2 regions of the Geobacillus sp. FJAT-46040 genome follow, and region 1 is predicted to be linked to the other one. Evidence: a T-box and tRNA genes for the amino acid it is inferred to sense, from the RefSeq annotation. Region 1 holds a T-box; the other holds one or more tRNA genes.
What was found. The T-box of region 1 lies ahead of CD000_RS02100 (valine--tRNA ligase). A T-box ahead of a tRNA ligase gene usually reads a tRNA of that ligase, here a tRNA-Val.
Positions count from the first base shown of each region.

Region 2: it encodes a tRNA-Val, which carries the amino acid that the T-box ahead of CD000_RS02100 (valine--tRNA ligase) is inferred to sense. The anticodon was not compared.

Region 1 covers NZ_NISS01000001.1:396,898-401,986, reverse strand. The annotation lists gene CD000_RS02100 (valine--tRNA ligase) at 1-2,575, opposite strand, end outside; T-box leader at 2,676-3,005, opposite strand; gene CD000_RS02095 (hypothetical protein) at 3,145-3,333, shown strand; gene ysxE (spore coat protein YsxE) at 3,372-4,406, opposite strand; gene spoVID (stage VI sporulation protein D) at 4,451-5,089, opposite strand, start outside.
Region 2 covers NZ_NISS01000001.1:131,209-136,297, reverse strand. The annotation lists tRNA gene CD000_RS00815 (tRNA-Leu) at 206-290, opposite strand; tRNA gene CD000_RS00810 (tRNA-Cys) at 353-426, opposite strand; tRNA gene CD000_RS00805 (tRNA-Gly) at 436-507, opposite strand; tRNA gene CD000_RS00800 (tRNA-Gln) at 513-587, opposite strand; tRNA gene CD000_RS00795 (tRNA-His) at 603-675, opposite strand; tRNA gene CD000_RS00790 (tRNA-Trp) at 693-766, opposite strand; tRNA gene CD000_RS00785 (tRNA-Tyr) at 776-860, opposite strand; tRNA gene CD000_RS00780 (tRNA-Thr) at 867-942, opposite strand; tRNA gene CD000_RS00775 (tRNA-Phe) at 1,113-1,188, opposite strand; tRNA gene CD000_RS00770 (tRNA-Asp) at 1,361-1,436, opposite strand; tRNA gene CD000_RS00765 (tRNA-Met) at 1,442-1,518, opposite strand; tRNA gene CD000_RS00760 (tRNA-Val) at 1,665-1,740, opposite strand; tRNA gene CD000_RS00755 (tRNA-Glu) at 1,750-1,821, opposite strand; tRNA gene CD000_RS00750 (tRNA-Ser) at 1,836-1,926, opposite strand; tRNA gene CD000_RS00745 (tRNA-Asn) at 1,931-2,005, opposite strand; rRNA gene CD000_RS00735 (23S ribosomal RNA) at 2,495-5,089, opposite strand, start outside.

The DNA.
Region 1 (5,089 bases):
GCCGCTCTTCTTCGACGACATGAGCCGGCGCTTTCGCCAAAAAGCCTTCATTCGCCAGTTTCTTTTCGACGCGCTCGACTTCTTTGTTCCATTTGTCAAGCTCTTTTTCAAGCCGCTTCATTTCTTCCTCAATATTGATCAATCCTTCAAGAGGCATGATGAGCTCGGCGCCGGTGACGACCGCCGTCATCGCTTTGTCCGGCGCGGGAACGTTTGTATCAATCAAGAGCTCGCTCGGGTTGCAGAACCGCTCAAGATAGGCGCGGTTTTTCATGAGCACCGCCCGCACTTGTTCATCTTTCACCTTAATATAGAGCGCAATCGGCTTGCTCGGCGGCGTGTTCACTTCGGCGCGGACGTTGCGGACGGCGCGGATGATGTCCACAAGCATCCGCATTTCTTCAGCCGCTTCTTCGTTCGACAGTTCGGGACGCACTTGCGGCCACGGAGCGACGGTGATCGATTCGCCTTCATGCGGCAAGTTTTGCCAAATTTCCTCGGTAATGAACGGCATGAACGGGTGAAGCAGGCGCATCGTGTTGTCGAGCACATACGCCAACACCGAACGTGTCGTCTTTTTCGCCGCCTCGTCATCACCGTACAGCGGCAGCTTTGCCATTTCGATATACCAGTCGCACAAGTCGTCCCAAATAAAGTTGTACAGCGTACGCCCCGCTTCGCCGAATTCGTATTTCTCAGCGAGCTTCGTCACCGTCTCGATCGTTTCGTTGAGACGCGTTAAAATCCAATGGTCGGCGACCGTTTTTTCGCCGCTCAAATCAAGCTCCTCGTACGTCATGCCGCCCATGTTCATCAAGGCAAAGCGCGAGGCGTTCCAAATTTTGTTAGAAAAATTCCACGTCGCTTCGACTTTTTCTGTGCTGAAGCGCAAGTCTTGCCCCGGCGAGCTGCCGGTCGCCAAGAAGTAACGGAGCGCATCGGCGCCGTACTGGTCAATCACATCCATCGGATCGACGCCGTTGCCGAGCGACTTGCTCATTTTCCGCCCTTGGGCGTCGCGGACGAGGCCGTGGATGAGCACGTCTTTGAACGGACGCTTTCCGGTGAATTCAAGCCCTTGGAAAATCATGCGCGACACCCAGAAGAAAATGATGTCATAGCCGGTGACCAGCACATCGGTCGGGTAGTAGCGCTTGTAATCCGGCGAGTCGGTATCCGGCCAGCCCATGGTCGAGAACGGCCAGAGCGCCGAGCTGAACCATGTGTCGAGCACATCTGGATCTTGTTCCCAGTTTTCGATGTCTTTCGGCGGCTCATGGTCAACGTAAATTTCGCCCGTTTCTTTATGGTACCATGCCGGGATGCGATGCCCCCACCAAAGCTGGCGCGAAATGCACCAGTCGCGGATGTTTTCAAGCCAATGCAAATACGTTTTTTCAAACCGGTCCGGCACGAACTGCACTTTGCCGTCGGTTTGCTGCAGCTTGATGGCGGCTTCGGCGAGCGGCTTCATTTTCACAAACCATTGCGTCGACAAATACGGCTCAACGACCGCGCCGCTCCGTTCGCTATGACCGACTGAGTGCACGTGCTCCTCGATTTTAAAGAGGACGCCTTGTTCTTGCAAATCGCGGACGATTTGCTTCCGGCATTCAAACCGGTCAAGCCCCTGGTATTGCATGGCGTTTTCATTCATCGTGCCGTCTTCGTTCATGACAAGAATGCGCGGCAAATTGTGGCGGTTGCCGATTTCAAAGTCGTTCGGGTCGTGCGCCGGCGTAATTTTGACCGCTCCGGAGCCGAACTCCATATCGACATATTCGTCGGCAATGATCGGTATTTCGCGGCCAACGATCGGCAGTTTCACCATTTTGCCGATCAAGTGCTTGTACCGCTCGTCATCGGGGTGCACAGCGACGGCCGTATCGCCGAGCATCGTTTCCGGACGGGTCGTCGCCACTTCGATGAAGCCGGAGCCGTCGGCGAGCGGATAGCGCATATGGTAGAGCGCGCCTTTCACTTCTTTATAAACAACCTCAATGTCCGACAACGCGGTTTTCGTCACCGGGTCCCAGTTGATGATGTATTCGCCGCGGTAAATGAGCCCTTTCCGGTAGAGCGAGACGAACACTTCGCGCACCGCTTTTGAGAGCCCTTCGTCAAGCGTAAACCGCTCGCGCGTGTAATCAAGCCCAAGCCCTAACTTCGCCCATTGACTGCGAATATGGCCGGCGTATTCTTCCTTCCACTTCCACGTTTCTTCTAAAAATTTTTCCCGGCCTAAATCGTAGCGCGACAGCCCTTGCTGGCGCAATTTTTCCTCGACTTTCGCCTGGGTGGCGATGCCGGCGTGATCCATTCCCGGAAGCCACAAAACGTCATACCCTTGCATCCGCTTCATGCGCGTAATGATGTCTTGCAGCGTCGTATCCCACGCATGCCCTAAGTGCAATTTGCCGGTGACGTTGGGCGGCGGGATGACGATCGTAAACGGTCGTTTGTTCGGATCACCGGTCGCTTCAAAAAATTTTCCTTTCAGCCACCATTCGTAGCGCCCGGCTTCAACGGCGCGATGGTCGTATTTCGGCGGCATCGACACTTCGTGCTGTGCCATGTTTCATTTCCCTCCTTCAACATGATGGACAATGCGGCCGACGGCGGCTTCCCACTAAGCAATGCCGCACAGCCGGCAAGCAAAAAAGCCCCTTTCATCCAAAAAGGACGAAAGGAGCTGCTTTCGCGGTACCACCTTTTTTCTTAAGCCTAGAAGGCTGGTGATGAAGAGAACCGCAACACGGCCAACCCACCGGTGAAACATCGGCTGGCGAGCCCACAATCAGTTTGGTTGACCGGCCTTCTAGAAGCTTAAGCGCTTCATTGGCATAACGGCATGATGCCGGCTTCCTCTACTCGGCAGCAGCGCCTTTCAAAGAAGCAGCTCAAGGGCGACCTTCCAGCAGCCGTCATCCTAGGAAATCTCGCAGCTTCTGATTTCCCTCTCTGCAGGCGCGGACCGCTGTACTCCTCCCCGTCTTCGCTTTTGTCGTCACGATTCGATTATTATACTACCATTGTCCATCATCTTTGCCAAGTTTTTATTTATTTATTCCATCCGTGTGCATTTGGTGACAAACCACCGCACGTTTCATATTGTATAGTAAACCGGAGAAGGAGGGAATGTCGATGCGGCGATTCAATCCGTATTCGTGGCCGCCGTGGCTTCGGCAAGTGCGCGCCGTCTGCGCCCAAGTGATCATCCCGCTCACCATTTTTCAAGCGATCCGCACTATTTTTCTGCCAACGACGTTTGATGTCATTTTATTGGCCATCTTCGTTTTCATTGCCGTGGCGCTCCATCTGGAATGGATTTAGTGGGACGCCATTTTGTTTGGGCTGGATTCAAAATCGATTTAACCATTGCTGCTTTCATCCGCCGGCGGTTCGTTGTCCACCGCTTCTTCCTGCTGCTGCGCGGCGTCGCGTTGGACAAGGTGCATAACGAGCGCCTCCATATTTTTGAACGCCAAATAACGACGCTGCAACGCGGCCACATATTCCCGTTCGTTCCGCTCGTTCCGCGAAGCGGCCTCATACCGCTCCAAACAGCGGACAAACCCACGCGGCTCCGCCAAATGGCTGTATAAAAACGCCCGCTCCCCGTCGGACAGCGGCAGCTCCTTCTCGTACTCCCCCATCCCTTCAAGCCACTCGCGCCCAAGCGGCGGCATTGTCTGTACGTGAAAACGGAGCGCGGCGATCACATCAAAGAGCGGCGAATTCCAATGCGCCCGCTCCCAACTGATCCAATACGGCGGGATATAGTGGGAGAGGCGCGCTTTGCCGTGCACCCAGGCGATGCGCCATTGCTTCGTCTCTTTGAGCGTCTCTTCCCACACATCGAGCCGTTCTTCAGCGAACGAGTACGCGCGCATCACCTCATGAAAATAGGTGCAGCATTGGAGCTGAAACGGAGACATGTACCACGCCGCTTCGTACCGCTCAATCCGTTCTTCCCAAACCATCCGCGCCCGTTGCCATTCGTCCTTTTTTTGCTTTCGGTACGCCGCCGCCTCTTCCTCACTCACCTCGATCGTACGGACGGTGGCGCGATGGAAGCGGGCGAGCTCGCGAAAAAAGGCGTCCACCGCATCCTTCTCCACCTTTGATTCGCCGTCATGCCATGCTTGCAAATAATAAAGACGGCCGCCTTCTGTGGCAAACAGCGACCGCTGCTGCGTAAAGTACAATGGGAGGCAGCGGCGGCCGCCGCCATGTTGCAGAGACTGCCAAACGGCGGCGGCTTCTTGCTCGCTTTCAAGCGGCTTTAAGGCGAAAACACCGCGGTTCGTGTATACTTTGACGGCTTTGCCTCGCTGCTCCATGCGCTCTGGACGAAGACCGTACTGGGCGAGCACAGCCTCATATCGGTCAGCCTGTGTGGCCATTTGTTACGCCCCCTTATCGGCAAAAGAAACGGAAAGCGTTCCTTTCATGAGAAAGGACGGCTTCCCGCCATGGCCGGAATATAGAGCAGCTGCCCCTCGTGCACGTCATCTGGGCCTTCCAAATCGTTGGCGCGCAAAAGCTGCGAGACGGTCACATCATACCGTTCGGCAATCTTGTCCAATGAATCTCCTTGCTGGACGATGCAAATTTTCAGTTTCGTAAACTCTTCTGCCTCGCTTTTCGCAAACAGCTTCGTCAAGTAAAGCGCATTTTCGCTTTTTGTTTTCGTTTCTTCTTCCTCTTCTTCCTCTGCCGCCTTTTTCGCCGCCCCGATCGATACTTTCGCCTCAGTTGGCGGCAGCAGTGAAGCGATGTCTTCCTCCGTCTGTGCGCTGACCGCCTTCGTTTCCGTCTCGAGCGGCAAAAACGGCTCTTTGGCCTCCTCTTCTTCCTCAGCCTCCGCTTCTTCATGGCGCATAGCGGCTGGCTCTATGACGGAAACCGTCGTTTCGTCGGCGGCAAACGTGGGCTGTTCAGCCGCCTCATCGGCGAGATCATCCGCCGAAGCAAACACTTCCTCACCGGCCGCTTCCTTGCGGGCGATTGATTCAAACGGGGCAAACAGCGGCTCATCGTCCTCCTCATCGTCCGGCAAATCATCGTCAAGCGGCGCTTCACTGAT
Region 2 (5,089 bases), 270 kb from region 1:
AATAGCATCAGATTGTATAGAATTTGTGTGCATTTCAAAAATTTCATCAGGGGATAAATTATTATTACGCCTTGCCAAAATATCACCTCTTTGACAAGTCGTATGAGGAATACTGAATCAGATTTTTCAATGGAGAATCGTATGAGGATAAAATAAAAAAGGATTCCCACATCTTGCAGGAATCCTTGATACATCAGTTTTTCAGTGCCGATGGTGGGAGTCGAACCCACACGGGGGGCTACCCCACACGATTTTGAGTCGTGCGCGTCTGCCAATTCCGCCACATCGGCGCGATAATCAACATTTTACCAAATTATCTTTCAACTGTCAACACTTTTTTATTCATTAGATATGGAGGCGGCACCCGGATTCGAACCGGGGATAAAGGTTTTGCAGACCTCTGCCTTACCACTTGGCTATGCCGCCTTGATCAAGAGCGGAAGACGGGACTCGAACCCGCGACCCCCACCTTGGCAAGGTGGTGTTCTACCGCTGAACTACTTCCGCATCCGTGGCTGGGGTAGCTGGATTCGAACCAACGCATCACGGAGTCAAAGTCCGTTGCCTTACCGCTTGGCTATACCCCAACGTTGTAAGTGAAGGGCGACTAGTGGGAATCGAACCCACGCATGCCAGAGCCACAATCTGGTGCGTTAACCACTTCGCCATAGTCGCCATGATCATGATAGGAATGGCAGGGGCAGTAGGAATCGAACCCACACCGGAGGTTTTGGAGACCTCTGTTCTACCATTAAACTATGCCCCTTTGTTAAAATGGTGGAGGGGGACGGATTCGAACCGCCGAACCCAAAGGGAGCGGATTTACAGTCCGCCGCGTTTAGCCACTTCGCTACCCCTCCAAGGAATGGTGCCGACTGCAGGACTTGAACCCGCAACCTACTGATTACGATTCAGTTGCTCTACCAATTGAGCTAAGTCGGCATAAGATGAATGAAGAAGGTGGCTCATTGTTGAGCTCTGTGCCTCTTCCTCTACCAACTGATTCGAAGAAGCGGAATGCGTCGAGGCAACTCGAAGCGAATTCGATGAAGTAGATGCTCGTCTCTACCAATTCAGCTAAGTCGGCATGCAAACCTATTCTAGTTGTTTCATGGTGGCTCGGGACGGAATCGAACCGCCGACACAAGGATTTTCAGTCCTTTGCTCTACCGACTGAGCTACCGAGCCATATATTATTTTTTAACTCGCTCGTTGAATTGCTCTGTGCCTCTTCCTCTACCAGCTGATTCAAAGACGCTCGATGCGTCGAGGCAACTCGAAGCGAATTCGATGAAGCGGATGCTCGTCTCTACCGAATGAGCTACCGAGCCATACCATATTTTTCGTGATTTTGGAACAATGGCGGTCCCGACGGGACTCGAACCCGCGATCTCCTGCGTGACAGGCAGGCATGTTAACCACTACACTACGGGACCAATTTTGGTTGCGGGGGCAGGATTTGAACCTGCGACCTTCGGGTTATGAGCCCGACGAGCTACCGGACTGCTCCACCCCGCGACGATAGAAAATGAACTTATTTCGATCATACACTGAGTATCGGTTTAAATATTTATTGCCTCTTCCTCTGCCAGCTGATTCAAAGATGCTCGGTGCGTCGGGACAACTCGCGATGATGAGAAAGCAAGTCAGCTTTTATATTAAGATGGTGGAGGATGACGGGATCGAACCGCCGACCCCTTGCTTGTAAGGCAAGTGCTCTCCCAGCTGAGCTAATCCTCCACAAAGAAGTGACCCGTACGGGATTCGAACCCGTGTTACCGCCGTGAAAGGGCGGTGTCTTAACCACTTGACCAACGGGCCATGCTGATGGATCATGGCGGAGAGCAAGGGATTCGAACCCTTGAGGCGCTATTCACGCCTACACGATTTCCAATCGTGCTCCTTCGACCACTCGGACAGCTCTCCACGATGGCTCCGCAGGCAGGATTCGAACCTGCGACCAATCGGTTAACAGCCGATTGCTCTACCACTGAGCTACTGCGGAATCATAACGACGGTCAATTCTCCCAACAAGATGTCCTGCCTCTTCCTCTGCCAGCCGATTCAAAGAAGCTGGATGCGTCGAGGCAACTCGCAGTTCATCCGATGATGCAAATGCTCGTCACTGAGCTACTGCGAAATGACATCTCTTTAGACATTTACTATTATAATGATTCGCGCTGAGCTGTCAAGAGTTTTTTCATTCCTTCAAAACTAGATAACCGTTGGAAGAAGCCGCTCGCCTGCGCTTTTCGCATTGTCCAGCTCCGGCTCGCCGCCGCTCGGGGTCAAATAACCTTCGCCTTCGGGATCGGAAATCCCTGCAGGCGAAGAACATTTGCCCGTCGCGGCGACCCGCTCGCCTGCGCTTTTCTTTGTCCAGTTCCAGCGCCTAGCTCTCTTCTGCCAAATAACCTTCCCCCTCGGGGTGCAAGCACCCCTGCGGGTGAAGAACATTTGGCTTCGAGAGCTAATCGCGGCGCTTTCACTTTTCTAGGTTAAGCCCTCGATCGATTAGTATCCGTCAGCTCCACGTGTCGCCACGCTTCCACCTCGGACCTATCGACCTCGTCATCTTCGAGGGATCTTACCCGCTTTGCGCGGTGGGAAATCTCATCTTGAGGGGGGCTTCACGCTTAGATGCTTTCAGCGCTTATCCCGTCCGCACATAGCTACCCAGCGGTGCCCCTGGCGGGACAACTGGTACACCAGCGGTGCGTCCATCCCGGTCCTCTCGTACTAAGGACAGCTCCTCTCAAATTTCCTCCGCCCGCGACGGATAGGGACCGAACTGTCTCACGACGTTCTGAACCCAGCTCGCGTACCGCTTTAATGGGCGAACAGCCCAACCCTTGGGACCGACTACAGCCCCAGGATGCGATGAGCCGACATCGAGGTGCCAAACCTCCCCGTCGATGTGGACTCTTGGGGGAGATCAGCCTGTTATCCCCGGGGTAGCTTTTATCCGTTGAGCGATGGCCCTTCCATGCGGAACCACCGGATCACTAAGCCCGACTTTCGTCCCTGCTCGACCTGTCCGTCTCGCAGTCAAGCTCCCTTGTGCCTTTGCACTCTCCGAATGATTTCCAACCATTCTGAGGGAACCTTTGGGCGCCTCCGTTACCTTTTGGGAGGCGACCGCCCCAGTCAAACTGCCCACCTGACACTGTCTCCCACCCCGCTAAGGGGTGCGGGTTAGAATTTCAATACCGCCAGGGTGGTATCCCACCGACGCCTCCACCGAAGCTGGCGCTCCGGCTTCCCAGGCTCCCACCTATCCTGTACAAGCGATACCAAAATTCCATATCAGGCTGCAGTAAAGCTCCACGGGGTCTTTCCGTCCTGTCGCGGGTAACCTGCATCTTCACAGGTAGTATAATTTCACCGGGTCTCTCGTTGAGACAGCGCCCAAGTCGTTACACCTTTCGTGCGGGTCGGAACTTACCCGACAAGGAATTTCGCTACCTTAGGACCGTTATAGTTACGGCCGCCGTTTACTGGGGCTTCGGTTCGCACCTTCGCTTCCGCTAAGCGCTCCCCTTAACCTTCCAGCACCGGGCAGGTGTCAGCCCCTATACGTCGCCTTTCGGCTTCGCAGAGACCTGTGTTTTTGATAAACAGTCGCTTGGGCCTTTTCACTGCGGCTCTTCAGGGCTCTTCACCCCAAAGAGCACCCCTTCTCCCGAAGTTACGGGGTCATTTTGCCGAGTTCCTTAACGAGAGTTCTCCCGCGCGCCTTAGGATTCTCTCCTCGCCTACCTGTGTCGGTTTGCGGTACGGGCACCTCTTCCCTCGCTAGAGGCTTTTCTTGGCAGTGTGAAATCGGGGACTTCCGGATCAATCCGTCGCCGTCACCGCTTGGCCTTATGATCCGCGGATTTGCCTGCGGATCAGCCTCACGGCTTGGACAGGCTCTTCCAGCCGCCTGCTCGCCCTATCCTCCTGCGTCCCCCCATCGCTCAAACGGGAAGAAGGTGGTACAGGAATCTCAACCTGTTGTCCATCACCTACGCCTTTCGGCCTCGGCTTAGGTCCCGACTAACCCTGAGCGGACGAACCTTCCTCAGGAACCCTTAGGCTTTCGGCGCAGAGGATTCTCACCTCTGTTTTCGCTACTCATACCGGCATTCTCACTTCTAAGCGCTCCACCAGTCCTTCCGGTCTGGCTTCTCTGCCCTTAGAACGCTCCCCTACCGATGACCAACGGTCATCCCGCAGCTTCGGCGGCACGTTTAGCCCCGGTACATTTTCGGCGCAGAGTCACTCGACCAGTGAGCTATTACGCACTCTTTAAATGGTGGCTGCTTCTAAGCCAACATCCTGGTTGTCTCGGCAACTCCACATCCTTTTCCACTGAACGTGCACTTCGGGGCCTTAGCTGGCGGTCTGGGCTGTTCCCCTCTCGACCACGGATCTTATCACTCGCAGTCTGACTCCCGGGCATAAGTCGTTGGCATTCGGAGTTTGACTGGGTTCGGTAACCCGTTTGGGGCCCCTAGCCCAATCAGTGCTCTACCTCCAACACTCTCAAACCCGAGGCTAGCCCTAAAGCTATTTCGGGGAGAACCAGCTATCTCCAAGTTCGATTGGCATTTCACCCCTACCCACACCTCATCCCCGCACTTTTCAACGTGCGTGGGTTCGGGCCTCCAGCCGGTGTTACCCGGCCTTCACCCTGGACATGGGTAGATCACCTGGTTTCGGGTCGACGACGACGTACTCACACGCCCTGTTCAGACTCGCTTTCGCTGCGGCTCCGCCTCTTCGGCTTAACCTCGCACGCCATCGTCACTCGCCGGTTCATTCTACAAAAGGCACGCCATCACGCATGAACGCGCTCTGACTACTTGTAGGCACACGGTTTCAGGTTCTCTTTCACTCCCCTCCCGGGGTGCTTTTCACCTTTCCCTCACGGTACTGGTGCACTATCGGTCACTAGGGAGTATTTAGCCTTGGGAGATGGTCCTCCCTGCTTCCGACGGGATTCCTCGTGTCCCGCCGTACTCAGGATCCGCTCGGGAGGGAACGAAGTTTCGACTACAGGGCTCTCACCTTCTCTGGCCGGCCGTTCCAGACCGGTTCGTCTACC